One region of the Sporosarcina sp. Y1009 genome, then DNA from elsewhere that is predicted to be linked to it. Evidence: riboswitches for the same ligand, from Rfam matches in the RefSeq annotation. Region 1 holds a riboswitch; each other region holds the start of a gene.
What was found. A riboswitch is a leader RNA that binds a small molecule or an ion and turns the genes downstream of it on or off. The one in region 1 is predicted to bind thiamine pyrophosphate.
Positions count from the first base shown of each region.

Region 1 (9,961 bases):
CAAGATTACATACCTGGAAATGATACGGTGATGCGTGTGTTAAATGCGTATGTCGACCAGCATGGAAAAGTTCGAATGATGTGTTTAGGACGGGTGATTCTTGAAGATTACACACCGATTCTTATCGGGAATTATGTCGGGATTATTGGCGAAGAAAACGTAGAAATATATGCAAAGTATAAAAAGTTTCTTGAAGAAATTGGCTTTAGAGGCTACGCGAACATCGATTTAAAATACGATCGTCGAGACGGAAAATATAAAATCTTCGAATTGAATATTCGTCAAGGAAGAAGTAGCTACTTCGTAACAGCAAATGGATATAATATGGCAAAATACCTTGTAGAAGACCGCGTTTATGACCGTCCAGCATCGACTGAATACGGTACGAATAACCATCTATGGCACACCGTTCCCAAAGATCTTTTGATTAAATATACGATGGATGAGGAATTGAAAGAACAAGTGGTGGATCGATTCGAAAAAGGTGAATCATCGAGTACACTTTATTATCCAAAAGATTTAGGACTCATTCGCCGATTTAAATTAAATTCGTTTTATAAAGATTATTATGGTCGCTTTGAAAAGTATTTTAAGGTGAAAGAGTAAGGTAATGTCTCGAATGGTATTGCGTTCGAGAAAATGGAGGGTTTAATGAAATGGCTTTGCTTGATAAATCGAATAAGCAAGACGTGAAAAGATATGATGATTTTGTTCGAAATTCAACATTTCGCTCTGTAACTCAGGATCGACTTTGGTCTGAGGTAAAGGATGATTGGGGGAACGAACATGTTTATCTGGAGGAAAATGGTGAAATTGTCGCTGCACTTTCTATACTAATAAAACGATTACCAGGTGGATTTTCCGTTTTATATGCTCCGAGAGGACCAGTATGTGACATTTCAGATATTAACCTAGTGCAAGAATTGATAAAAGAAGTAGAGGTTGTTGCTAAGAAAAATAAGGCAATCATGCTGAAGTTTGATCCGGAAGTGAATTATTCAGATGACTTGTACAATCTATATCAAAATAGTGGTTTCAAGTTAATATCCAAAGATGATGATCAAGACAAGTTAATACAACCAAGATTAAACATGATTCTTTATTTGGAGGATCATGATGAAGATTCAATCATGATGAAGTTTTCTAAAAGATGCCGAAGTTCAATTCGTGGTTCAGCTAAAAAAGGTGTCGAAGTTCGTTACTCTAGGAGTGATGAAGATATTGAAATCCTACATGATGCTTATATGACAATGGCTGAGCGGAACAAAATTTCAACGAGGTCAGTTGAATACTTTAAGCAGATTCGTGATTCCTTTGGGGAAGATTGCAGAATCTATATTGCAACACATGAGGATGATATATTAGCAGCTGGCTTGACGATTAATTATTACGGAAAATTATATTTCCTCTATGCAGGAAGTACGAATGTAAAACGGAACTTAAATCCGAACCATCTTATGAATTACGAAATGATTAAATGGGGAATAGAGACAGGCGCTGAGCAATACGACTTTGGTGGTGTTTTTGAACTATCAAATAATGATGGATTATACATGTTCAAAAAGAGTTTTTGCGATAAAGATGAACCAGCGCAGTACATAGGTGAGATTAATAAGGTCTATAAACCATTTATGTACAATGTGGTCGTGTCATTAGTTCCGAAAGTCCAAAACTTACGGAAGAAAATAAGTCGAAGATAACTGTCGGTGACATCATATAGTAAAGGTTTTGAAGAGGATATGAAAAAGAAAACGTTGGGAATTCTTGGCGGCGTGGGTCCATTGGCGACAATGTATATTGGTGAAATGCTTGTCCGTCTTACGGATGCTGATACAGACCAAGAACATATCAATATGGTGATTACCAATAATACAACAATTCCTGACCGAACCGCATTTATATTAGGGGAGAGCACAGATGATCCGGTTCCCTATATAATTTCAGATGCGAATCGACTTCGTGTTGCTGAAGCTGAAGTAATCATTATGCCATGCAACACTGCGCATACATTTTACGATCAAATTCAAAAGGAATCGGAACTGCCTATTATTAATATGATCGATGAAACAGTTGCACGTGCAAAACAGATTCAAGCAAAACGAGTAGGGATTCTAGCGACGACAGGGACAATTTCCTCTGGCGTTTATCAGGATGCGTGTGAAAGATATGGGTTGACACCTGTTTTGCCAGATCCTCATGTCCAATCACTCGTTATGTCACTTATTTATGAGGATGTAAAAGCGGGGAATCCTGCCGATCCTGATAAGTGGGCGGCAATCAGTCATGCGATGAAGGAAGTCGGTTGCGATGTACTCATTCTTGGCTGTACAGAATTGTCAATCGTGCGGAAAGAACTTAAGCTTGAAGGATGTATCGATTCGCTACTTGTCCTTGCAGAAGCAGCAATTACGACTTGTGGTTATCGATTGAAATAATGATGCATTCAGAGGTGTGCGTACGCAACTTCTGAATGTTTTTTTGTTGGAAAGTTTAATGATGGTAATAAGCTGTGATACACTTGAGAGAACAGACTGAAAGTAGGGATAAAGATGTCTTTCGTAGAAAAAATGGACGATATATTTAAAGATAAATGGAAGTTTAAAAATGAAATGCCAATTCAAATAAAAATGATACCAGAAATTCTAGCAGGTAAGGATATCGTTGCCCAATCTCCAACTGGGACTGGAAAAACGCTTGCCTTCACGATACCTCTTTTACATTTAGTAGATGGCAGCAAACAACAAACTCAGGGACTCATTATAGCGCCTTCACAGGAATTAGCCATTCAAATAACTGATGTTATTCGAGAGTGGATCGTTGGAAGTAATATAACTGTAGCTCCTTTAATTGGCGGTGCTAATACGAAACGCCAAATTGATCGATTAAAAAAGAAACCCACAATTGTCGTCGGGACACCGGGTAGACTTGCTGAACTTATTAAATCAAAAAAGCTTAAGATATTTGAAGTTAAACATATCGTACTTGATGAAGGCGATTTACTATTATCACGCGAACATCGCGTCATCATTAAAAATATGATTAATGGTGCAAATCCTGACCGTCAAGTGGTTGTTGTATCAGCAACGATTACAGATGAAATTGAACGGGTTGCAAGCGAGTTTATGAACGAACCGCTGCGTATTCATCTTGAAGCGGAACATATGCCGAAACTGGGGACAATTACTCACTCATACATTAACACGACCGTTCGAGATAAAACGGATCTATTGAGAGGGTTATCTCACTTAAAAGGCCTGCAAGCTCTTGCTTTCGTAAATCATATTGATCAAGCCCGAGTGAAAGATATGAAGTTAAATTATGATAAAGCACCGATCGTCGTTCTTCATTCCAATATGCGTTCAAATGATCGTCAAATTGCGCTTGAAAGTTTTCGTAAGGGAGAAGCTTCGATTTTAATCGCAACGGACCTGGCAGCACGTGGATTGGATATTGAAGGTCTTACACATGTTATCCATGTCGATACGCCGCATACAGTTGAGCAGTACGTACATCGTTCTGGGAGAACTGGACGCGCGGGTGCTGACGGGGAAGTGCTTTCCTTATTGACACCTGCCGAAGAGCGAGATTACCGCAAGTTGACGAGAGGAATCCGCCCAGTAGAAAAGATCTGGCGGAATGGAAGACTTCAGGAAATGTCTTCAATTCCTAAAAGACCGGTATATAAAAAGAAATAAAAAAGTTGTCGATGAAATCCTCGGATTTTTATCGACAACTTTTTATAATTAAATTTGAGTCAGAATAATCGGTTTGTCTTTTGTCACAATAATTGTATGTTCAATTTGTGCAACAAGTGAATTGTCAGGCGTTACAAATGTCCATCCATCGCCTAATTCAACAATGTTTTCCGCTTTTTCTGAGATGAACGGTTCAACAGCTAAAACCATTCCTTCTTTTAGTAATGTTTTATCCCAAGCATCGTAGTAGTTTAGAATATGTTGCGGTTCTTCGTGTAGCGATTTTCCAATCCCGTGGCCAGTTAAATTACGAATAACAGCTAAGCCATTTCTTTTTGCTTCACGTTCGACAGCTTTCCCGATGCCGCTTAAACTAGAGCCCGCTTTTACGCGTAACATTGCACGATCGAATGCCTCTTTCGCCACATCACATAACTTTTGTTTTCTTTCATCAGGTGTCCCCACGACAAAGGAAATACCTGTATCTGCAAAGTATCCACCTAGAGATCCTGAAACATCTATATTTACAATATCTCCATCTTTAATAACACGTGATCCTGGGATTCCGTGTGCCACTTCATTATCGACACTAATGCAAGTGTATCCTGGAAAGTCATATTCAGCTATAGGGGCAGAAGCAGCACCTTTTTCTTTAAAAAGACGTCCGCCGATTTCGTCTAATTCCTTCGTTGTCATGCCGGGAACGGCTGCATCTTTCATTGTATCTCTAATTTCAGCAACGATTTTTCCGATTTTTTTTAAGCCTGTAAAATCTTGTTCTGTTTTAGCAATCATGTATTATACAATCCTCTCTTGCTTACCTATATTTCCATCCTACACTATAGCATAAAAAACGGTATAAAAAAGCCTACACATAATATCAATATATGCAGGAGGTATAGGGGAGACGACTATTCATTTTAACAATTTGACACCGTGGAAAACATTCCACACGATAACAACTAAAAATAATGCTGAATAAATTAAGGTGAAAACAAATGGGGCCAGACTCCAAAAATCAAAGCTTCCGCTTAGAATGCTAGTGACTCTGTTCTCAAAGGAAAATATAGAAAGAGAAAAAATGATAACACCTGCAATTAAAAGAATAACAGGAATCATATGTGAAATGAATGCACGTTTTGCGTGAGTTTTAATTTCCTGTTCATCCGTAACCAAATAGATGACAAACGGCAGCAATAAAGGAAAAAAGAATACACTAAAGTAACATAAGGAACCTACTAGTTTTTGATTTGTCACCCGAAGCCCTCCTTGAACGTATAGGGTCAGCTTGCTATAAAATAGCATCTATTATACAATTGATAAGGAAAACTTAATAAGTTAAACCACAAGGGGAGCCTTTTCGGCTGAGATAAGACAAACGTTTTGACCCTTCGAACCTGTAAGATTATTCTTGCGTAGGGATGTGGATGGAAACAGACCTTAATGGAAGAAGTGCGTGCCGTACTTCTTTCTTACATAGAGATGTCCCGTTCTATCCGGGATGTCTTTTTTTATTTCACTTCGACATCCTTGCGACAACTAGTAGGGAGAGGATTATTTTGAACAGAGGTAGATTACAATTATTATTGGAAATTGCTATTTTAGGGGCGCTTTCTTTTGTACTTGATCAGTTAACAGTATTTGTTATGCCACAAGGTGGATCAGTTACGCTTTCAATGTTGCCGATTATTCTCATGGCATTTAGATGGGGACTAGCTGGCGGTATGTTAACTGGTTTTATAAGCGGATTATTACAACTAATAACTGGTGGTAAAGTGTTTCACTGGGCACAAGCGCTGCTTGATTATACGTTAGCCTATACCCTCGTTGGATTAGCAGCAATTACAAGTATTTGGTTAATCAGAAATGTTGCGAAAAAGAACAAAGGTGGTATGGCGTTAGCCATTATTATAGGAACAGTAATTGGCGGACTGCTTCGTTACTTAATACATTATCTCGGCGGGATTGTCTTTTTTGGTGAATTCGCGCCTGAAGGGCAACCAGCATGGCTTTATTCGCTAATATATAACGGTAGCTATATGATTCCTTCCATAATTATTTGTGCAATTGTTGCCGTATTACTATTCACAACAGCACCTAGATTATTAAAGCGCATATAAAAAATCGCCTATGCTTCCAAAATGGATGCATAGGCGATTTTTATTTTTCAGAAGGTTTTATAAAATAAAAGCTAGCGCTAATGACAGCGGATAAGAAAAGAGCAGCTGTCGTAACAAATAGTTCGTCCCATCCATTTTTTACTGCAATCCCAACAAAAAACCAGATGAATACTGCGTTAAATGTAATATCATGGTAATGATATATAAAGTGGAGAGCAATTGCTGTTGCTATGGTCAAAAAGAAGACAGTCCAAAGTGAATGACTTAGTCCCCAACCGCCCCATTCGTGAAGCCTCAGGAGATAATTGGTTAGTTCTATCATGGATAGGATACCCCACCCTAAAAGTAAAGATATCGGAACACGATCCCATAAGCGGTTCTCTCTTTTGGGATACGTAAAATATAGAGCAATTGTCAATAACAGAAGAATTAATATCACAACAAATTCTAAGGTGAATAATTCATAATGCCAAGAATATAGCATCACTATATTAAGTAATGTAATAAAAATGAATAAAATCGCTCTTGTGGTTAGGACTGATTGACTATGACTAGTTTGCGTGCGCCAAAAATTATAAAGCCATCCACAAAGACCTATATAGATGAGAACCCAAATCAGTAAGACATAACTGGCAGGTGTAAATAGAATAGGTAACCGATTCATAATTTCAGTTGCAGTATGATTATTGATAGGGTTGATGAGTGAAGTAATATAAACAAAAATCGTGATAAAGAGTGAAGTTGTCATCAAAAATATTCGCAACATGTTAAAATCCTCCTAATTCATCAGTATACATTTGAAATCATGACTCTGCTCATCATAATTATGAAACTTCTGTCACAATGATGGATTTTTTTCGATTCTCGAAATTTCATGTTATAATGGAAAAGCATATTTAGAAAATTGAAAACGCCCAAGGAGGAAATTGAATGACCACGGTAAAGTATTCTGAAGTATGGGATTTAGATGTATTCTTTAAAGGTGGAAGTAATTCAGAAGAGCTTAGAACACATCTAGATGGTGTAGATGAAAAACTTGATTCACTAGAAAAAGCAGCAGTTGACTTCAATATTCCGACATCTGTGGAAGCAGCATCTGACATTATAAACGTAATCGATTCTATTAAAAACGTAGCACTGAATTTATCTCAAGCAGGTGCAGTCATTGGATGCTATCTTGCAGCTGATACAACTGATAAAAAAGCATTATTATTACAAGGTGAAACTAGCTCGTTAAGTGCACGGTTCTCAACAGCTATGCTGAAAATTCAACAAACCCTATCGAAGACAGAAGATGGGGTATGGGATAGTCTTATGGAATCCCAGGAATTAAAAGAGTTTTCATTTATATTAACAGAGTGGAGAGAAGAGGTGGCTTTAAAGCTTTCAGAAGAAGAAGAAAGCTTAGTCACTGCACTTAGCGTTGATGGTTATCATGGATGGGGAAAGCTTTATGACCAACTTGTTGGCGATACTAAGATTACCATCAGTATAGATGGTGAAGAAAAAGTATTATCGGTGGGGCAGGCAGCCAATTTGAGTTCAAGTGCAGATGCTTCTGTTCGAAAACGGTCATTCGAGGCACTTGAAAATGCTTGGGAAGAAAAAGAGGACTTTTTTGCAGCTACATTAAACCATCTAGCTGGATTTAGATTAGCTGTCTATAAAAAACGTGGCTGGGATTCGGTCCTTCAAGAGCCTTTACAAACAAATCGTATGAGCGAAGAAACGCTTGACGCAATGTGGGGAGCAATCGGGGCTAACAAAGCACCATTTGTAGATTATTTACATGCAAAAGCCGACATACTAGGAACTGAAAAGATGAATTGGTATGATCTCGACGCTCCTGTAACAGAATCGACGAAGGAACTGTCTTACCAAGAAGGTGCAGAATTTATCTTAAAGCATTTCGGTGAGTTTGGTCCACAATTAGAATCATTTTCACGTAGAGCATTCGAAGAAAATTGGATTGAGGCAGAGGATCGTCCAAACAAACGTCCAGGCGGGTTCTGTACCGGAATGCCGATGTCAGAGCAGTCACGTATCTTTATGACGTATAGCGGCTCTATGTCAAACGTAGCGACACTTGCACATGAACTTGGCCATGCGTTCCATTCGTATGCCCTGCGTCCAGTCCATTGGATGAACCGTCGCTATGCGATGGGAGTGGCGGAAACAGCATCTACATTTGCGGAGATGATTGTTGCAGATGCAGCTGTTAAAGCAGCAGAAACAAAAGAAGAAAAAATTGCACTATTAGAAGATAAAATACAGCGGAGTGTTGCATTTTTCATGAATATTCATTCACGATTCTTATTTGAAACTCGTTTTTATAAAGAACGTGAAAAAGGAATTGTGTCAGCAACAAGATTAAATGAGTTAATGGAAGAAGCACAACGTGAAGCATACGGGGATGCACTCGATACGGTTCACCCACATTTTTGGGCATCGAAACTACATTTTTATATTACGAGTGTTCCGTTCTACAATTTCCCATATACATTCGGCTACTTGTTCTCGCTTAGTATTTATGCAAAAGCGTTGGAAGAAGGAGCAGGATTTGAAGAAAAGTACATCGCGCTTCTACGTGATACTGCGGTCATGAGTGTCGAAGACCTTGCGATGAAACATCTTGGGGAAGACATTACAAAACAAGAATTCTGGGCCAAAGGCGTTGCACTATGTGTGAAAGATGTTGAGGACTTTCTTGAACTCACTGCTAAAGTAGGTTGATCAAACATGAATCGTCTCGAAGGTGAACGTTGTTATTTACGGATTTTAACTGAAGAGGATGCGACGATTTTTACAAAACTATTAAGCGCGAATAAGAAGTATTGGTCAATCTTCGAACCGAGACAAGAACCTGGTTTTTATACGGTTACGGTTCAAAGAGATAAAATCAGAGAGTCACTTTTTCAAATGAGAGATCGTAGAGAATATAACTTCGGAATATTCAAATATGATTCAGGTCAATTGATTGGCCATATATCACTTTACAGTATTAAAAGACTTCCTTTTTCAAGTGGCTTCATTGGCTATTCAATTGATGAAAAGCATACTGGAAAAGGGATTGGTTCCGAAGCCGTTCGACTGGTCACTGAATTTGCCTTTGAAAGAGTTGGTTTGCACCGTGTTGAGGCATATGTATCTCCTCGTAACAAAGGCTCAATCATTGTACTTGAAAGAGCTGGATATCATCTCGAAGGATTATTACGGCAACTCCTATATATCAACGGTGTCTGGGAGGATCATTATATGTATGCAATGATTGAAGACGACTTTTGAAAGGGTAAGGCCGCTCTGCGGAAACTAAAAGCAAAAATAAAAAGCCGATTCCTGTAAAAAGGAATCGGCTTTTTTTGTCGTAAATTATAAATTGCCCGGGAAATATGTCGATATTTTAGTTATTTTTGGTACCCGTCAACAATTGTATCTAATTCACCAGTTGTTGGGTTAATCACTAATCCGTGAATAGGAACTTTAGCATCCATTAATGGGTGATTACGAACCTGTTCTACGCTTGCTTTGACACTCTCCGTTACATCATCGAATCCATGCAACCAATTCTTCATGTCAATACCTGAATATTTTAGGGTTTTAAAGAGGCTTTTGTCGATTCCGCGTGAAACCATGTCTTCAATAATGACATCTGTATCAATCGAGTTCATGCCACAATCGTGATGTCCAACGATAAATACTTCGTCAGCTTGCAGTTCATAGACAGCAATTAGAATGCTTCTCATGATTCCGCCAAAAGGGTGTGTGACAACGGCACCTGCACTTTTAATGAGCTTGGCATCCCCATTTTTCAAGTTCATTGATTTGAGGAGAAGTTCAGTGAGCCGCGTATCCATACATGTTAAAATAACGATTCTCTTATCAGGAAATTTTGTTGTGGAATACTGTTCATATTGTTTTTCATTAACAAACGCTTTATTATGTTCTAGTATATCTCCAAGAAGTGTCATAGAAAAGCTCCTATCTGTTTGAATTTCGGCCTCAGGCGGTGCCTTTGGTTTCATTCTAACCATTGTACTGAAGAAATAGGAAAAAGAAAAGAGCCGCCTAGGCAGCTCTTAGTAATTCGTATCTGGTTTTGGATCTATTTTAACTGCATCAGAAGAATCAAATGTTTTAGTTAGAAAG
Region 1 covers NZ_JBYHFO010000014.1:28,137-38,097, reverse strand. Annotated here, with positions in the region: gene AC25Y1_RS15055 (carboxylate--amine ligase) at 1-606, shown strand, start outside; gene AC25Y1_RS15050 (lipid II:glycine glycyltransferase FemX) at 657-1,700, shown strand; gene cuyB (cysteate racemase) at 1,740-2,435, shown strand; gene AC25Y1_RS15040 (DEAD/DEAH box helicase) at 2,568-3,695, shown strand; gene map (type I methionyl aminopeptidase) at 3,744-4,490, opposite strand; gene AC25Y1_RS15030 (magnetosome magnetite crystal formation protein family) at 4,611-4,952, opposite strand; TPP riboswitch at 5,034-5,134, shown strand; gene thiT (energy-coupled thiamine transporter ThiT) at 5,255-5,815, shown strand; gene AC25Y1_RS15020 (tryptophan-rich sensory protein) at 5,856-6,581, opposite strand; gene AC25Y1_RS15015 (M3 family oligoendopeptidase) at 6,746-8,548, shown strand; gene AC25Y1_RS15010 (GNAT family N-acetyltransferase) at 8,555-9,100, shown strand; gene AC25Y1_RS15005 (beta-class carbonic anhydrase) at 9,220-9,783, opposite strand; gene AC25Y1_RS15000 (hypothetical protein) at 9,892-9,961, opposite strand, start outside.

Region 2 (9,961 bases), on a different contig from region 1:
AGCTTGAGGATAAGTATGAAAAGCCGCCAAAAGCGGCTTTTTCATTACTCAATCGTTCCAAGTTTTTTCGCGACTTGCGTATGTTGCAGCCGAGCAGCTAGCAGTAATCCTAATGCTGCGCCGCTAAAGCTGGAAATTAAAAATGGCGGGACGAAGAAAAAAGTACCGACAGTCGTACCCATTAGGATTTTTGCGTACGGAATCGCAAAAAATGGCGCAATCAAACCCGTCCCAATCACTTCACCAATTGCGGCATATACCGACTTTCCAAATCGCTTGTACATCACACCTGCCAAATAAGCGCCAATCATCCCGCCCGGAAACGCAAGCAGTGACCCTGTACCTGTTAGTAAACGAACAAGCCCGGTCATAAACGCGATTGTAAGTGCGGGTATCGGTCCAAGCATAATCGCAGCAAGCACGTTAACTGCATGTTGGATAGGATATGCCCGAGCGATCCCCGCGGGGAATGAAACGAAAACTGATCCAGCAACAGCAATCGCAACAAACATCGTCATAATCGCAATTTTTCTAGTGCTCATCCTTTAATCGCCTCCTTTGAATAAAAGGCGTTTAGGAAGTGGACACCGAAATCACCAGGTCCATCTGCGAGTTCTGCAGCTTTTTCACCAGCACGTTTATAAAAAGTTAACGCGGTTGCGGTAGCTTCTAGCTGATTTTCATTTGCAACTGCTAGAAAGGCACCTACGACACTACTCAATAGGCAGCCAACGCCAGTGACGCGCGTCATAAGTGGATCGCCACCTGTTATTTTGATGACTTCATACCCGTCGGTGACGATATCAATGATTCCGGAGACCGCAACAAGGCAATTGTGTTTTACAGCAACTTCTTTTGCGATTTCTTCGATGTCTGCATCGCCATCGCCAGCATCAACACCTTTTGCTTGCCAATCAACCCCAGCGATTGTAGCAAGTTCGCCTGCATTACAGCGAATTAAAGTGATATCCACATTGTTCAATATTCGTAGAACGGACTCTTTTCGGAATGAAGTAGCACCTGCGCCAACTGGATCGAGCACGACTGGAGATCCATGTTCCACAGCGCTTTTTCCTGCAAGAATCATAGCATCTATGGTTGTGCGTTTTAACGTACCTATATTTAAAACTGTTGCAGATGACACGGCGGCGATTTCTGCAGCTTCTTCAATAGCATCTGCCATCACTGGTGAGGCTCCAAGTGCGAGTAAGCCATTCGCTTGAAAATTCGCGACCACAATATTGGTGATGCAGTGAATCAGTGGTTGTTCCTCACGTAGTTTTGATAATAGATTTTTGCTTTGCATCATAATTATTCCCGCCCTTAGTCATTTTTGTAAATGAAAAAGCCGCCTCCTGAAATAGCATCAAGAAGCGGCCTGCGGTTTTTTAAAATAAAGTCCATGGAAATGCGCAGTCCCACTTCCCTCCGCTGGTATAAACCAGATCAGGTAATAAGAGTCCGCATATCCATATGCATCTCAGTCCTTAAAAAGGACACCCCTAGTGGCAAAATCATTTATGTAGTTTTCACAGTTACTATACCACAACTTGGAATATTCGCAAGACGAGAATGATTGTTTGTGGGAGAACGCAACGTTTCGTCAAAAGAAGGCAATGTTTTGTCCCTAGAAGGCAACGTTTCAGTAAAAGAAGACAACGTTTTGTCCCGAGAACGCAACGTTCCGAGGAGAAAGCAACGTTTCGTCAAAAGAACGCAACGCTTTGCCTGGAGAAGGCAACGTTTTAGCAAAAGAAGGCAATGTTTTGTCCCTAGAAGGCAACGTTCCGAGGAGAACGCAACGTTTCGTCAAAAGAACGCAACATCGTCCGAAACATCCAAAACACACTGCAACTTCTATTTCGGAAACTAGGTTATATGTGTTATAGTGAATCAAAGCTGAATAGTTTGATAACCACTAGGGGGGCCTTAATGGGCTGAGATGTGCGAGTTTGCGCGGACCCTTGGAACCTGATTCGGATGATACCGACGTAGGAAAGTGGGCATCCGCCATATCCTTTTAATTTATGGTTGCCGCCTCCTATCGTTTTCAGGGGCGGCTTTTAACATAATAAAGGACGTGTTCTAACATGGTAAATATAGCATTAACAATTGCGGGTTCGGATAGTGGCGGGGGCGCGGGGATACAGGCGGACCTCAAGACGTTTCAGGAACTTGGCGTATTTGGCACATCAGCACTAACAGCGGTCACGGCTCAAAATACGCATGGCGTTTCAGCAATTCAAGCGATGGAACCGACAATGGTTACAGCGCAAATTAAAGCAGTTACAGAGGACTTTACAGTGAAGGCCGCAAAAACAGGCATGTTGTTTTCAGCGGAAATTATTCATGCAGTTGCAGATTCGATTCAGGGCAGTGGAATTCCTCTAGTTGTCGATCCAGTCATGATTGCCAAAGGGGGAGCTTCTTTGCTTCGCGATGAGGCAGTAGAGGCATTGAAATCGGTCCTGTTACCCTTAGCGGCTGTTGTAACACCGAATATCCCAGAAGCTGAAGTACTAACGGGGTTAACCATCAAAACGGATGCAGACATAGAAGAAGCAGCCAGGCATATACTAGCCTTAGGCGTGAAGGCTGTCGTCATAAAAGGGGGGCATCGACGAGATGCACCCTTTGCTGAAGATCTGTTCATGTCTAATATAGGCACAAAGTTTTTAGTTCGGTCATCTTGGGTAAACACTAAAGACACACATGGAACAGGATGCACATACGCTGCCGCCTTGACGGCATTTCTTGCGAATGGAGAAAAACTTGAAGATGCGGTTGTTTCCGCAAAACATTTTATCCATGCGGCAATTGAAGATGGTCTAAGCATAGGAAGCGGGCATGGTCCAACAAATCATTGGGCATACGGACGACGAATGAAAAACGAGAAACTTATAGAGGGGATTGCAATCAATGGATAAAAGTAAACTACAATTTTATTTTATAATGGGGACACCAAACATAGGTGGAAGAGATCCGCTAGCAGTACTCGAAGGGGCGTTAAAAGGTGGTATAACAGCTTTCCAACTCCGTGAAAAAGGGGAAGGCGCGCTCGTTGGTGACGATTTAAAAGAATTGGCGCTGCAATGTAAAGCGCTTTGTGAAGAATACAAAGTACCATTTATCGTAAATGATGATGTGGACTTAGCGCTTGAAATTGATGCAGACGGTGTTCATATCGGTCAAGACGACGGCGTAGTTTCAGATGTGCGCTTGAAAATCGGTGCAGATAAAGTGCTCGGCGTTTCAACACATTCATTGAACGAAGCATTAGCCGCAACAGACGCGGGTGCTAATTATGTTGGTGTCGGACCATTATTTGAAACAGATTCGAAAGAGGATGCTGGTTCTGCAATTGGAACGGCACTTGTGAAAGAAATCGTCGCCGAACTTCCAGGCTTACCAGTCGTGGGTATTGGTGGCATCACTGAGCGAAAGACGAGCCAGGTTATCCATGCTGGTGCATCTGGCGTTGCGGTCATTTCAGCGATTACAAATGGTGACAATACAGAAGAAGCGACAAGAAATTTCAAAGGTCACATCACACTTGCACTTACGGGTGTTGAAATGTAAGTCAAGACGTATAACAAACTTTAAAATACGCCACACTTCTGTCTAAAGGGAGTGTGGTTTTTTGTATGGAAACGAATGATTTTTTTGAGGTGGAGGCCATTACCCATACACATGATTTAATCACCTTCACATGGCGAGACGTCGGTGGGGTTTACCAAGTATATCGAGATGGAGAACTCCTATATGAAGGGACAGTCGCCGAGTTTTCGGACGGTAATTTCAAACACGCAAAAATGTACCATTACTCAATTGAACGACTTGTCAATGATGAAGTTGTAGATGTCATTGCGCTTCAAACTTCGGCATTTGCTGAACAAAAGAATATTAAAAATCCACTTCAATTTCTCGTGATGACAACGATCGTTGCAAAGTCACAAATCGCATTGTCTTGGGAAGAAATTAAAGATGTTGAAACCTATGAAATCTATCGCAACGGTATATATATGCAGGCAGTTAAAGGGAATCGCTACATTGATCGAGATTTTTCGTTAGATGAATCCTATACATATCGAATCCATTCCACACGGCTGCTGAGAAAGTCGGAAGAGCGAATGAGTCGAGGTAAATCGTTTGTAGCCAATGTATTTGAGCGATTTGGTAAAGCGGCGATCCACGCAGAACCTGCTATGGAGCGATACACAGTTTCGAAGTTGATTGCGAAACCGAGGCTTTTACTGATCCCTGTTCTCAAAAAGAAACATAGAAGTCATGTAGATCATTGGGCATTTCGCTACGCAACGTTTTTACAAGATGACGTGATCAAAAATCCAAATCCACTGTCGAAAAATCATTCATTTCAAGGTGACGGTCGAGACTTTGATATAGAAAGTGATAAGTACCGAACACGTATAAATGTAACGCTGGATTATCGTAAGCATCCGCTGATGTCGTTTGAGAAAGACGTTGGTCGAACGATTGCCTATGATCGATTCGGTCGTATCCGGGAAGAAGGTGTCGCCTCAAGCGAGGGCATTATTTTGGAGGAAAACAAACATCGACCAGGTGAGGTTGGATTTTTACTGACACATGCTGTTGCCAATCCGCTAGTCACAGCCCCTCCTATCGACTATGAAGTGCGAACCGTCTTTAGACGCGATGGCACGTTTGATATGACTGGTTTCCATGACCAAGCTCCCCATCATGAAATCTATATTGCTCGTGGGGAAGGGAGTAAGTGGCGTACAATCCATCTCAGTAAAAGTAAGGGGCTTGCTTGGATGTCTGGCGTAATTGCTTGGCAATATTGGCGATTTTCTAATTTCGAGTGAAACAACCTCTTTGACAATGCAAAATTTCTCTGATAAGATTATCTCGAATTCAAGACAGTTTATGAATTGGACGAATTGGGAAAAGAATTTAAAGGAGGAATTTGACTTGAAGCATATTTTTAAGCAAGGTAGCGATACGTCGAAACCTGTTTTGTTATTATTGCATGGGACTGGTGGGACAGAGCAGGCTTTATTACCAGTAGCTGAAATGATTGATCCAGAAGCATCGGTGTTGAGTGTACGAGGAAATGTATCTGAGAACGGTATGCCGCGTTTCTTCCGTCGACTAGCGGAAGGTGTATTTGATGAGGAAGATTTAATTTTCCGTACGAAGGAACTACATGAATTTCTAGATGAAGCTGCAAAAGAACACGGCTTCGATCGTTCGAATATCGTGGCTTTCGGTTATTCAAACGGAGCCAATATCGCGGCGAGTTTATTGTTCCATTATGGGGATTCGCTAAAAGGTGCAAGTTTGCATCACCCAATGGTTCCAAGACGCGGTGTCGAGTTGCCGGATCTCTCTGAGGTTTCGGTGTTTATCGCCGCAGGGAAAAATGACCCGATGTGTTCAGCTGCAGAATCTGAAGAGTTGGATGAGCTTTTACGTGGTGCAGGCGCGAGTACAGCAGTACACTGGGAGATGAACGGGCATACGTTAACGGGATCTGAAGTCGCTGCAGCAGCGGATTGGTACCGAAGCCAGTTCTAATTTAAATTCCTTGGTGAGAGCGGCGGGTGAATAAATTGGGCTACTTATACAGACTATTCGGGAACACAAGTGCTAATAAGATGGATGATAGTATAAATACGGCAATCGTATATTACAGTTCGGGTGGTACAAACTATCAACTTGCGCAGTGGGCCGAAGAAGGTGCGAATAAAGCCGGATCTGAGGTAAGGGTATTAAAGATTCCGGAGACAGCACCACAATCCGCAATCGATTCCAATGAAGGTTGGAAGGCGCATGTGGAGGCAACGAAAGATGTTCCGGAAGTAACACATGAGGATCTGGAATGGGCAGACGCCATCATTTTTAGTGTACCCACACGTTTCGGCAATGTCTCAAGCCAAGTGCAAAGCTTTATCGACACAGTCGGTGGGCTTTGGGCACAAGGAAAACTTGCGAATAAAGCAGTGAGCGCAATGTCGTCTGCACAAAACCCACATGGTGGACAGGAAGCGACTATTCTTTCTTTATATACGACGATGTATCACTGGGGAGCAATTGTGGCGGCCCCAGGATTTACAGATCCAGTAACATTCGAAGCTGGTGGAAACCCATACGGAACGAGCGTTACCGTTGGACAGGACGGAAAAATCGCTGAAGACGAAGCGGCGATTAAAGCAGCAGTCCAACACCAGGCGGAACGTACGGTGAAAGTTGCGAAAGCGTTGAGGTATTTAGAAGTATAATTTGTAGTAAATCGACTCGAATTGGAGTCGATTTTTTTGACTGCTATGTTGTTATACAAACTAGTGGACATTTTAATTTCTGTCTGCTAGTATGTATTACAAGATAGTGGTGTGGAGGTGGAAATGGATGGCTTCATCGAGTCAGATGTTAAAAGGGGTTTTGGAAGGCTGCCTTCTTGCAGTCATCAGTAAAGGGGAAACATACGGGTATGAGATGATTGAGCGATTGGGTACGTTTGGATTAACAATGGTCAGTGAAGGAAGCATCTATCCCGTGCTACTCCGGATGCAAAAAGAAGGATTCGTGACGACTGCTATGCGTCCGTCTCCGAACGGTCCGAAACGGAAGTATTATTCCCTGACTTCTGAAGGAAGAACGGAACTAGAAGGATTTAAATCGCGTTGGAAAGAGCTTTCAATGGGTGTTGATTTGTTAATGGAAAGGGAGGGGGAGCATCATGAAGCTATCAAAGAGAAGTGATGAATTTGTAAAAAATGTTCGGTTGTATTTATTTACATCAGGGAAAAATGAAGAGGAAATTGTTGAGGTTACGGGGGAGCTTGAAGATCATCTTGCGGAGCTTGAGAGTCGAGGAAAAAGTGTTGAGAGTATTACGGCTGGATCACCTGCGGAGTATATGGAGTCGTTGGAAAAAGAGATGGTGAACGACTATCTTTCCTGGTTTAAGTATTTACCGATTGTCGGACTTATCATCCTTGCCTTTTCAGTAATGGGATCCGCGCTAAATAGTGCATTTGAAGTGAATATCATCCAGCTAATTGGGTTGCCGATTGTGGTGATTATATCGCTTATTATTTACTGGGCACTGTTTCGGAACATGGCGAAAAAGGAATGGGCGGGTAAGAAAAGCTTTTTCGCTTCATTTTTCGCAGTTGCGCTTGTCATGCTTATGTTTTTTGCAGTCGCACTTTCAAGTTCGTTGTTCATCGATCCGTTGTACACAGCTTCACCAAAAATGAATATCTTCATTGCGATTATTTGTGCGTTAGTATTTGTTGTAGGGGCAATTTGGCTGGGAAGTTGGCTTCTCATTGTTTATCCAATTTTGTTATTCGGACCTATGATTGTGTTCAATTACACGTCGTTTAATAAGGAATGGGAAATGGTCGGTGGCGTGGTGATTTCTATGGTTCTTATTAGTATCTTTACCATCATGCATTTACTAGTGCTAAAAAAGAAAGAGTCTGTGAGAATATGAAGGATTTATCATCATATAACGTGAAGTACGCAGAGGATTTGCGACGACTGCGATACACGTCTCCGAAACGGAAGTGTTATTCCCTGACTTCTTAAGGAAGAACGGAACTAGGAGGATTTAAAACGCGTTGGAAAGAGCTTTCAATTGGCGTTAATCTTTTAATGGAAAGAGAGGGGGAGCATCATGAAACTGTCAAAGAGAAGTGATGAGTTTGTAAAAAACGTTCGGTTGTATTTATTCACATCGGGGAAAAATGAAGTTGAAATTGAAGAGGTAACGGGGAGTTAGAAGATCATCTTGCGGAGCTTGAAAGTCGCGGGAAAAGTGTTGAAAGTATTACGGCGGGGTCACCTGCGGAGTATATGGAGTCGCTGGAAAAAGAGATGACCAATGACTCTGCTTCTTGGTTTAAATATATCCCGATTGTTGGGCTTTTGTTTGTAGCGTATTCAACCATGGGATCTGCGTTAAACGGTTCATTCGAGATGAATATCATTCAGCTAATTGGGTTGCCGATTGTAGCGATTGTTTCGCTTATTATTTACTGGGCATTGTTTCGGAACATGGCAAAAAAAGAAATGACCAATAAGAAAAGCTTTTTTTTATCATTTTTTGCGGTAACACTTGTTATGCTCCTATTTTTTGCAGTCGCACTTTCTAGTTCATTCTTTATTGATCCATTTTATGTCGCATCATGGAAAATGAATATCGTCATTGCGATAATTTGTGCTTTAATCTTTGTGAGCGGTGCAATTTGGTTACAACAGTGGATTGCCATTCTAGTTCCTATTTTATTATTCGGACCACAGATCGTATTTAATTTTACATCGTTTAATGAAGAGTGGAAAATAATCGGTGGTTGGATTATTTCGATGGCGTTGATTGCTGCGATGATCATCGTTCAGTTGCTTATTCTAAGAAAGAATCTGCGGGAGTATAGTGATCATCTCAAATAAAAAAGGAAAAGCCCGATGAGCTTTTCCTTTGCTATGTTATAAATTATTTTCAACTGTGTACTTTTCTTTCAGTTCTGCAATTAGAGCGCCGTATTCCGTTTGCATTTTTCTTTCGAAAAGTGCGTCTCTTACTAGCTCTTCTGATTCTTCAAGGCTCGCTTCTTTTTCTTCTTTTTTATCCGTTACGTGAATAATGTGGAAACCGTGGCTAGTTTCAACTGGACCGCTAATTTCGTCGATTTCCATTGCGAAGACAGCTTCATCAAATTCAGGAACCATTTGACCTCTGCCGAAATAACCTAAATCGCCACCGTTGTTAGCGTTCGATGGGTCCTGTGAATACTCTGCAGCGAGTTCTGCAAAGTCTCCGCCGTCTTCCAATTTTTGCTCGACTTCTTTGGCAGTTTCCTCGTCATCAACAAGAATATGGCTTGCTTGAACTTGTTCAGCTTGTGCCCATTGCGCTTTTGTTTCTTCAAAGAATGCTTCGAGTTCTTCATCGGTAATATCAATGCGTGGTTCTAATAACTTACGAAGAGATAAGTACTCAACGATATTATCTTTGAATTCTTTTTCAGTCATTCCACTTTGTTCTAAAGCGGTCTTGAAAGCTTCATCTCCGCCGCTAGTTTCAACAAATGCTGATAGTTCTTCATCAACTTCTTCGTCGGATACTTCAATTTTTTCATCTTTTACTTCTAGGTCAATTAGTTTACCATCAATTAGTATTGAAAGTGCTTCTTGCCCGCCAGCTTGTACCATAGCATCGTATAACTCATCTTTTGTAATCTTTTCGCCTTCAACAGTTGCGACATCTTCATTGTTCTTGTTGTTATCGGCGCAACCTGCAAGTACAAATGAGACTGCGAGTACAGCTGTTAGTAGTAGTGATTTCATGAACTTCTTACTCAATTATTTCTCCCCCATAAATGTTAGATTTCCTTTGATTGTACATGTGAATTATGAACAAACTATTAACAAATAGAATTTGATGATAAAAACTTCTATTTACGTAAATAGTAGTATACCCTATTTCGGCAAAATAATTGTAAATTTCGTACCTTGTCCTTTGATACTTTCAACATCGATTGTTCCATTATGCATCATTACGAGTTGTTTGACAATGGATAACCCAAGTCCGAACTCTCCATATGGATTGGTCGTTCTTGACAAGATTGCCTTATAAAAGCGGCTCCAAATCTTTTCGATATCAGCAGGATCAATGCCAATCCCCGTATCCGAAATTTCAATGATCGTATGCTCACCTTGTTCATATCCATGTAAAGCAATTACACCATTTTCAGTAAATTGTATACTGTTTTTGATAATATTGATTAGAATTTGAGTCATCCGATCGTAGTCTGCGTGGATTCGGACGTCAGATGCAGTGGAAATAACGATTTCATTATTTCGCTGGGCACTCATTTCACTGAGTTGGTCTTTGATGATTTCAAACAACTCGATCAGCTGAATTTCTTGTTTATGCAATACAATTTGGTTAGAACGAATTTTTTCATAATCC
Region 2 covers NZ_JBYHFO010000005.1:265,100-275,060, forward strand. Annotated here, with positions in the region: gene AC25Y1_RS08875 (ABC transporter permease subunit) at 1-7, shown strand, start outside; gene thiW (energy coupling factor transporter S component ThiW) at 45-542, opposite strand; gene thiM (hydroxyethylthiazole kinase) at 539-1,309, opposite strand; TPP riboswitch at 1,407-1,514, opposite strand; TPP riboswitch at 1,911-2,015, shown strand; gene thiD (bifunctional hydroxymethylpyrimidine kinase/phosphomethylpyrimidine kinase) at 2,091-2,927, shown strand; gene thiE (thiamine phosphate synthase) at 2,920-3,579, shown strand; gene AC25Y1_RS08900 (DUF3238 domain-containing protein) at 3,645-4,847, shown strand; gene AC25Y1_RS08905 (alpha/beta hydrolase) at 4,909-5,559, shown strand; gene wrbA (NAD(P)H:quinone oxidoreductase) at 5,640-6,263, shown strand; gene AC25Y1_RS08915 (PadR family transcriptional regulator) at 6,391-6,744, shown strand; gene AC25Y1_RS08920 (DUF1129 family protein) at 6,722-7,483, shown strand; gene AC25Y1_RS08925 (HAAS domain-containing protein) at 7,846-8,439, shown strand; gene AC25Y1_RS08930 (foldase protein PrsA) at 8,476-9,351, opposite strand; gene AC25Y1_RS08935 (sensor histidine kinase) at 9,469-9,961, opposite strand, start outside.
Region 2: another riboswitch for thiamine pyrophosphate. It lies ahead of thiD (bifunctional hydroxymethylpyrimidine kinase/phosphomethylpyrimidine kinase); the one in region 1 lies ahead of thiT (energy-coupled thiamine transporter ThiT).

Region 3 (9,961 bases), on a different contig from region 1:
CAGCTGGAATGATTGAAGTTGAATTTGATAACGAAGGGAAACTAACGTCTTATCAATTATATGATCCAATTCCGTCTAATGAAGACCTTGTGGAAACAGAATTCACATTGACGCTTGAAGAAATTGAACCATTTGTAACTGGACAACTGCAATTAGTGAATTTCCCTTTTGAGGCTGAAAAAAGATTCGTACCGGTCTATGCAATGGAAGAAGTTTATGTAACTTTGGACGGGATGCGTAGCATTCCATTTTTAGAACACGAACGTTTGGAAGTTAAAGTAGACGAGGTCATTGAATGGACTGAACCGTTAACAGGAGAACTGGTGCGCAAGCAAATCGATTCACTTTCAGAAGCAACTGTTGAGGATGCTCTGGAAGGCAAAGATGTTGCAGAAAAACTAGTTGTGACAGCAGATCAAATCGAACAATCTAAAGCTATCGTCCGCGACGTGTTTCGCTCAGATTTTCCAGAAGAATCCGGTATATGGAAACTTGAAACACTCCAACGACTTGAACATTTTATCAAAGCAACTTGTATTATGGATGAAACAACATCGTCTGTCTTTAACCGTCAAGTCGTCGTTTTAATCGACCCAGAAACAATGACTTTAATAAATTACGTAGATAACGGGGAAGTGTTCGAGATTTTCGATACATTCGCACCTGCCGAAAAAGCAGTTGTCTCGCATGAAGATGCATTTGAAAAGTTAGTCTCCTACATTTCGCTCACACCGACGTATGTATATGATTCCGTTACGGAAAAGTATATTTTATGCGGATTACTTGATGCAGCGGAAGGCGTTAATGCGGTAACAGGGGAGATTGTTCCTTTATCTGATTTTTAACCATAAAACTGGCAACCACTTTTTTAAGGTGGTTGCCAGTTTTTTGATTTAAACATATAAGCTTGAGCCTTCAAGCCCGTTACGGAAATAAACCCGCGAGCAACGAGCACAACGAACCACGCAACGAGCAAAAACCGAAGCGCAACGAGCATAAACTCTAGGCTACACCTATACGACAATAACACCTTGAAAAACGGCCGCAAAATAGATTCAATCTCTCACATTAACAAAAATTCCATCCAAGTTAGGTTCTTTCGTGAGTAATCCTGCTTTTTCCATCCAATCCGCAGTGACTTCCCATACTTCTGCATCCTGATCGCCAAATTTACCATTAGATTTCATCTTCGGAAGCAGAATGGATAGCGATTCTTTTTCGACTTCTTCTATTAAAGGAAAGTTCGCCTTATCCTGATGTTTCAACAAAATCGTTAGTGCTTCATCTGGATTGTTTTCGATGTCCTCAAAGGCTTTTGTTGCTGCACGCCAAAAAGCTTTAATATTATCTTGTTCTTTAGCCCATGTATCATCACTCGTTACGACTACTAGTTCGTAAAATGAGGGGACCCCGTAATCTGTTGGATCTAGATGTCCAGGATTGTATCCTTCATACTTCAACATTGGAAATTCGTGATTGATGAACATGCCGATAGCTGCATCTGCTTTTTTAGAAACGATGGATGAACTTAATTCGAATCCGACATCGACCATTGTAACCGAGTTGAAATCAGCACCATCTGTTTCCATCATCGTTTCGATCATTGCTTCGTTAAGTGGAATTCCAGTGAAACCAATCGTTTTTCCCTCAAGATCTTTCGGAGATGTAATGCCACTCTCTTCTAAAAATCCTAAATGATTGAGTGGGGACTGAACAAGTACGCCTACCGATTTCACCGCAATATCTTGTTCTGTTTTCGCGATGATAACATCTGGTTGATATGTGATGCCCATCGTCACTTTCCCAGCGGCCGCTAAGTTAATCGGATCTGTAGGATTAGCCGGGAACTGAATATCCACTTCAATTCCTTCGTTTTCGAAATAGCCTTTTTCTTCAGCCACGTAAAGAAAACTATGTACAGCATTCGGATACCAGTCGAGCATAATACTCACTTTTTCTGTTTCATCATTATTACAAGCACTTAATACGAATAAAAGCAGGATGCTACCTAAAATCAGTTTAAGATTTTTCAACTTTTTGTCCTCCAATTTAACATGCGTTTTTCAATGTAAGTCACACAAACAAATAATAGAATTCCAACAAAGGTTAGAACGAAAATCGGTGCAAATACCGCCGCCCCGTCAAATTGTGTCATCATGCGACGACTGAAATACCCGAGTCCTGCTTGGGCGCCTAACCATTCTCCAATGGCTGCACCGATGACGCTTAGCGTGACAGCGACTTTTAATCCTGAAAAGAAGTGGGGAAGTGCAATGGGTATAGAATACTTCAAGAATATATCTTTTTTCGTAGCCCCCATTGTTAAAAATAATTCCTTAGTTTCCCTTTTTCCGGAAGACAACCCATCAAAGGTATTCACTGTAATGGGAAAAAAGGTGATTAATACAGCGACGGCGACTTTGCTCCAAATCGTGTAGCCGAACCAAAGTACGAAAATCGGTGCAAGCGCAATCACCGGCACCATTTGAGATGCGATTAAAATCGGATAGATTGCTTTTTGTACACTAGCATTTAAAGACATCCAAACTGCAATTGCAATACCCAAAATGATTGAAAGCATAAGTCCGATGACAATTGACAATAGAGTCACAGGCAAATGGACTAAAAATAGAACATCTTTTAATTCCCAAAGGCGAACTAAAATTTGAACAGGGGACGGAAGAATAAACGCTTTATCAATCGTCCGTGCGCAAATTTCCCAAAGGACAAAGAACAAGATTACGATCAATAAAGATGCTGTATTTCTCATAAAGAAACCTCACTCCGTAGCGTACTAAGCAACTGCTCTTTCAATTCCAACATGTCAGGTCGATGCAAATCGTTACGCGTTCGTTCTCGTGGTAGTGGAATTGAGATTTTTTCAATAGCAGTAACAGGTATATTTTTCAATAAAAAAATACGATCTGAGAGAAATAATGCTTCGTCTACATCATGTGTGATGAATAGAATTGTTGACTTTCTTTTTTCCCATTGCTCGAGTAACCATTCTTGCATCGATAATTTCGTAATCGCATCAAGTGCAGAAAAGGGTTCATCAAGGAGTAGCAAAGGATTTCCTGAAAGAACAGCGCGTAAAAAGGCAACGCGCTGTTTCATGCCACCTGATAACTCAGATGGATACTGATCTTCGGTCCCTTCTAACCCAAACTCTTGCAACAATGATTTTATTTCTTTATAGGCAGTTTGTTTATCAATTCCTTTAATTTCAAGGGGGAAAAAGGCATTTTCCAAAATGGTTCGCCACGGCAGAAGGAGGTCTTGTTGTGGCATATAGCCTACTTTTCCTAACCGATCCCCATTTTTATTACCCTCAAGAGTGATATCACCCGCTTGTGGCTTATCGAGGCCCGTGACGAGGCGGAAAATCGTGCTTTTACCAGAACCACTTACACCTAAGATTGAAATAAACTCACCTGGACGAACTGTAAATGAAAGTTCGTCCAGTACCATTTTTTCATCATAACCAAACGAGACATTATTAAATTCCAACATCAGCAGTTTCAACGCCTACAACTTCTGGCCACATTTGTTTGTTGTTCGCCATATCCCAGAACATATATTCAAAGCGAGTCGTATTTAAAAAGATTTCCTCAAGTTTTTGTAGCTCATGTTCAGGTTTTCCTTCTGCGACTTCATTCATTAAATCGATACACCAACCTGCTAGTTCACCGAATGCTTCAGAAGAATACATGCGAATCCAGTCGCCGTATAGCGGATGATCTGCCGCCCCTGGGATCGCATTTAGTTCTTTTCCGATTTCCCAATAACTCCAAGCACATGGGAGGACAGCTGCGACAACTTCCGCAAGCGTTCCTTTTTGACTGACATGCAGCATGTAATGGGTGTAGGCAAGGACAATAGGGGATGGCTTTGCATTCTCAAGTTCATCTTCTGAAATGCCAAATCTTGCTGCGTATTTTCGGTGAAGCGCCATCTCCGTATTCAATGTACCTTCCAGTAAACTAGCAAATTTCCCCATCGTTTCAACATCATCAGCTTTCACAGCGCCGATTGCGAAAACCTTTGAGTAATCGATTAAATATAAGTAATCCTGCACCATGTAGAATCGGAAGCTTTCTTGATCAACTGTCCCATCGCCAATTCCTTTTACAAATGGATGATTATGATTCTGTCTCCAAATCGGTAATGTCTTCTCATGCAAGCGGTCAGTGAACTTTATTTCTAACACTCTCCCTAAGAATTTTTCCCAATTAAAAAACCCACTCCTTGAAAAAGAAGTGGGTTGTAGACAGTCAAATTTTTATCCCCGATAATAGACGGGTAGAATTTTATACGTCGTCACCTCTTCCTTACGCCAGCATTATCTGGTTCAAGTTGAAAGGGTTTAGGCATTCATTCGCCAGTCTCAGCTCTTTATCGAGCACCCCTAGTGGTGGATCTTATGAAATTGGATTCTATTAAGTATAAGCATATAGGAATTAGAAGGTCAAATTATTGGTTGGAAATAGGAGGAAAGATAGAAGGAATTCATTTTTGGACGATTTTACTGTAAAGTAGTAAGAAAGAGTAACAAAAGGGGGAAGTAAGCTATGAAATTTTTCCATACGGCGGATTGGCATTTGGGCAAGCTTGTTCAAGGGGTTTATATGACGGACGAACAACGGTTTATATTAAACCAATTTATCGAAGCGATAGAAATAGAGAAGCCTGATGCGATTGTCATTGCGGGTGATTTGTATGACCGGGCGGTTCCGCCAACAGAAGCGGTGGCATTACTTGATGAAGTACTGGAGAAAATTGTGATAGACATGAAAATACCAGTCATTGCAATCGCAGGAAACCATGACAGCCCGGGACGCCTTCATTTTGGTAGTAGTCTTATGCAGAAGAACGGGTACTTTATTGCAGGTCAAGTGTCGAAAGTAATTGAACCAGTCGTTTTACAGGACGAATTCGGCGAAGTCCATTTTCACCTTGTGCCGTTTGCGGATCCATCTGTGATTAAACATCTCCACGCGGATGAAACAATTTCTAATCATCAAGATGCTATGAAGAAAATCACAGAGGGCATTTACGAAAAGATGGACGACAAAGCACGTCATGTTTTTGTTGGGCATGCCTTTGTCACGCCGCACGGGGAAAGTGAAGAGAATACGAGTGATTCAGAACGGCCAATTGCGATTGGAGGAGCGGAATACGTTTCGGCGCATTTGTTTGAGAAATTCCATTACACAGCGCTCGGTCATTTGCATCAAGCCCACTATGTGTTGGATAAAACCATTTATTATGCAGGATCGCCGCTTAAATATTCAATTTCTGAAGAGAATCATAAGAAAAGTTTTTTCATCGTGGAATTAGACCATGAAGGAAATGCTACTGTTGAAAAACGTGAATTGATCCCGAATCGAGATATGCGTACAGTTGAAGGCACCATTGAAGAAATACAGAAACATCCAATTAGCGAGGATTACGTATTTGTAAAACTTCTTGACGAGACACCGGTTTTATTTCCAATGGAAAAGATTCGGTCGGTCTATCCAAATGCGATGCATGTTGAACGGAAGATGTTAATGCCGACTAAGAGCATGGACACAGAAACAAAAACAGAACGTGGCAAAATGGACGATATCCAGCTATTTACTGGATTTTATAAAGAAATGATTGGCGAAACAGTTGATGAAGAAACGAAAAACTTATTTGAAGAAGTTCTATATGAAGTCATGAACCGGGAGGAGGGGTGACAGTGAAACCAGTTAAACTGACCATGACAGCGTTTGGGCCTTATAAAGGAACCGAAACAGTCGATTTCAGAGAGCTTAAGGATAACCGATTATTTGTTATATCTGGTGCAACAGGTTCGGGAAAAACAACAATATTTGATGGTATCTGCTTTGCGTTATACGGTCAAGCAAGCGGAGAAGACCGGACGGATATTCGTGCGATGCGAAGTGACTTTGCCGATAATGATACACAAACCACAGTCGAGCTAACCTTTCAAATTCACAGCCGTACGTATCGAATTATGAGGCAAATTCCGTATGTAAAAGAAGGAAACAAAACAGAAACTTCGGCCAGCTGCGAGTTTTATGAACAAACCTCGAACGGAGAAATTCCGATTGTCGATCGACAAATCGTTTCGGAAATCAATAAAAAGGCTGAAGAATTAATTGGATTTACACAAGCGCAGTTTAGTCAAATTGTCATGTTGCCCCAAGGCGAATTTAGAAAATTCCTCACCTCTGACACGGAAAACAAAGAAACCATTATGCGTAAAATATTCAGAACTGAGCCTTACCGAGAAATTGTTGTACGCTTAAAAGGTAAACAAGATGAAGCGAAGGCGATGTTGCAAGCTGAAGAGCAAAAAAGAACAAGTTTAATAGAACAAATCCCGTCACTATTACCAAAAAGAGATTCCGCGATTTTTGAAGTGTTAAGAACGGACTACTACAATGCAAATCAAATCGTAGACGGACTTGAAGATGAATTACAGTACTATAAAGAAAAAACGATTCACGATCAAAACTTATATGTAACTGCTAATAAAAGCCATGCGAAAATGTTGGAACAATACCATATCGCGAAGAATATGAATGACCAATTGATTGAGTTGGAGAAAAGAAAGCAACGTTATGCAGCGCTTAAACAGCAAATTCCAATTTTGGAAAAGAAGTCAAAACAACTTGGGAATGCAGAGCGTGCGACGGCTATTGAACAAATCGAAATCCAGTATGCGGAATTGAAAAAAGAACTAGAAGAAAAGACTGTTCATCTTAAAAAAGCATCTGAGCGAGTTCAGATGTTATCAGAAGAACTAGTGAAAATTGAAACGCAGTTTCATGAAGAGGAAGCGAAAAAACCTGAGCGAGAAAAAATAACAGAAAGTCTAATTCGTTTAAATGATACGCTTCCTAAGGTGAAGGAATTAGCTTCAAAAAAAGAAGCACTTTCAATTAGTAAGAATGAACAACATAAAATTCAACATACATTAACCGAAACGACTGAGAATTCTACGAGTGAAACTAAAATTGTAACTGCCCTTAAAACTACTATTGAAGAATTAGAGAAACGACTCATTCCCTATGATGACAAAGTAGATTTGTTAACGAATACAACTGGAAAATGTCGTGTTGTGAATGAATTCATCTCGATGAGAGAGCGCGTTTCAAAGCTAGAAAAAGAAAAAAGTCATCATGAAATTGCCTATAAATCTTATCAGAAAAAATATGGAGAAATGGCACAGGACTGGTTGAATCATGAAGCGGCAACATTGGCAGAAATGCTTCACGACGGCGAGAATTGTCCCGTTTGTGGAAGTAAGGATCATCCTAATAAAGCACATCGTGGTGAAGTATCAGTCACCAAAGAAGAGTTGGAGGTTGCAAGTAAGCAACTGGCGAAGATTGAAAGCGACTACCGAACTGCCGATGCAAACTACCAGAGTTTTCTTAACCAGTTAACTGCCATGAACGAAAACCTTGTGCGCCTCGAACTGGAAATTGACTCCATTGACGAAGCAAGCAACAAGCTGCATGAATTGAAAAATAGTTTGGAAGATGAAGTAAAAGAACTACGTGAAACTAGAATTCAACTCTCGAAATTAAAAGAAAACTTAGCCGTTCAAAGTAAAATAGCAGATGAATTGGCTACAGCTAAACATGAACTGGAAAGAGCATTTCTTGAAAGTAGTGCTTCGCTTGAAACCAAACAAGCGATTTTCAATCACACGTTAAATTCAATTCCTGAAGATGTTCGAGAACTAGGTGTATTAGAACAAAGAATTCATGCACTTAATACCAAAAAAAGTGAAATAGATCGCGCTTGGGAATCCATTCAAAAATTGCGAGAAGAAAGCAGAAATCAACTCTCTGCTAGCAAATCAGCAGAAACTCATGCCAAAACAGCACTTGTGGAAGTAGAGATGAAAAAAGGTAACGCCAAACAAAGATTTAAAGAAGCACTAGAAAAATCCGAATTCCAAACCGAAGCAGCTTATCTGGAAGCCAAAATGGACGAGGCATCACGTATACAATTGAAAAACGAAATTGATGATTTCAAACAACAATACTATGCTGTACGTGAGGCTATGAAAGAATTGGCGAAGCAGTTGGAAGGGCAGGAAATAACGGATTTACTAGCACTCGAAAAAACTTTGAGTGAATTGAAAGTGGCTTACGAAACTGCCTATCAAGAATATAATCGTTCACTAGACTTTGAAAAAACAATCATAAGATTAAAAGATAAAATTCATGACACATCACTAAAAATAGATCAACTTAATAAAACCTATGGAAAAATTTCAAATCTTTACGACGTTGTTCGTGGACATAACAACTTACGATTATCATTTGAACGTTATATTCAAATTGAATATCTAGAGCAAATTATACAATCAGCAAATGAAAGACTAAGGGAAATGTCGAATGGCCAATTCCAATTAATTCGCAGTGATCGCCAGGAAGTTCGGGGGAGACAAAGCGGTTTGGGCCTTGATGTGAATGATGCCTACACGGGTCAAACGCGTGATGTAAAAACACTGTCTGGTGGAGAGAAATTTAACGCATCTTTATGTTTAGCGCTAGGAATGGCGGACGTTATTCAAAGTTTTCAAGGTGCGGTTTCCATTGATACGATGTTTATCGATGAAGGTTTTGGTTCTTTGGATGAAGAATCATTGAATAAAGCAATCGATACATTGATAGACTTACAAAAATCAGGACGTGTCATCGGCGTTATTTCACATGTTGAAGAATTAAAAGCAGCTTTCCCGGCAATCCTCGAAGTGAGAAAATCAAGAGAAGGCCACAGTCACACTAAGTTTCTATTAAAATAATAGAAGAATCCCAATTGCACTATGTAAAGAATGCAATTGGGATTTTTTTTATTAATAATGAGCAAAAAGAGAAAATTGGAACAAGTTACTATACATTAACATATTGAATTATTTCACAAAGGGGAGTAGTATTATCTTCAGCGATATATTGCATATAGCAAAGCTGAAAAATTTAGGAGGAACAAAAATTATGGAACCAACAAAAATTAAATTCTCGTCATATCTTCTCATTGGCGTCATGCTGTTCGCTTTATTCTTTGGCGCAGGGAATCTCATATTTCCAGCACAGCTCGGACAATATGCTGGAGAAAGTTTATGGATAGCTGTTATTGGATTTTTAATAACTGGTGTAGGATTGCCTTTTCTAGGAATTCTTGCAATGGGATTTTCGGGAAGCCGAAACTTACAAGACCTAGCGAGTAGAATTAATCCAATCTATGGAGTCATATTCACTTCACTTTTATATTTAACGATTGGGCCATTTTTTGCAGCCCCTCGTACAGGTGCTGTTGCATTTGACATCGGATTTGCACCTTATATCGGTGAAGATTATTTACAAATTGCTTTACTAATTTTCACGTTACTGTTTTTTGGAATTACGTTATGGCTATCACTAAACCCCGCCAAAATTGTTGATACGGTAGGTAAATACCTTTCCCCGGGGATTATTATTCTAATTTTCGTATTACTCATCCTAGTAATCCTGAAACCAATGGGTGCAATTGGCTCACCACAAGGTGATTATATTACCGGGCCATTTATGAAGGGCTTTACAGAAGGATACAATACGATGGATGCACTTGCGTCGTTAGTTTTCGGAATTATTGTGATAAAAGCAATTCGAGCATTGGGTGTTACAAATAAGACAGATATTCTAAAGGCTACTGCTAAATCTGGAGCTGTTGCAACATTATTCCTTGCAATTATATATGTTGGAATCGCCTATTTAGGTGCAACAAGTACCCAACTTCTTGGTTTTATGGAAAACGGAGGACCTGTCCTAAGTGGAGCGTCTACACATTATATGGGGACATTTGGTTCGGTCATGCTAGGTGTAATTATTGTACTTGCATGTCTAACGACAAGTATTGGACTCATCACTGCTTGTGGCGAATACTTCCACACGCTTTTCCCGAAAATAAGTTA
Region 3 covers NZ_JBYHFO010000001.1:101,054-111,014, reverse strand. Annotated here, with positions in the region: gene AC25Y1_RS00525 (hypothetical protein) at 1-845, shown strand, start outside; gene AC25Y1_RS00520 (ABC transporter substrate-binding protein) at 1,056-2,033, opposite strand; gene AC25Y1_RS00515 (ABC transporter permease) at 2,030-2,770, opposite strand; gene AC25Y1_RS00510 (ABC transporter ATP-binding protein) at 2,767-3,513, opposite strand; gene tenA (thiaminase II) at 3,500-4,201, opposite strand; TPP riboswitch at 4,312-4,420, opposite strand; gene AC25Y1_RS00500 (exonuclease SbcCD subunit D) at 4,572-5,723, shown strand; gene AC25Y1_RS00495 (AAA family ATPase) at 5,726-8,815, shown strand; gene brnQ (branched-chain amino acid transport system II carrier protein) at 9,006-9,961, shown strand, end outside.
Region 3: another riboswitch for thiamine pyrophosphate. It lies ahead of tenA (thiaminase II); the one in region 1 lies ahead of thiT (energy-coupled thiamine transporter ThiT).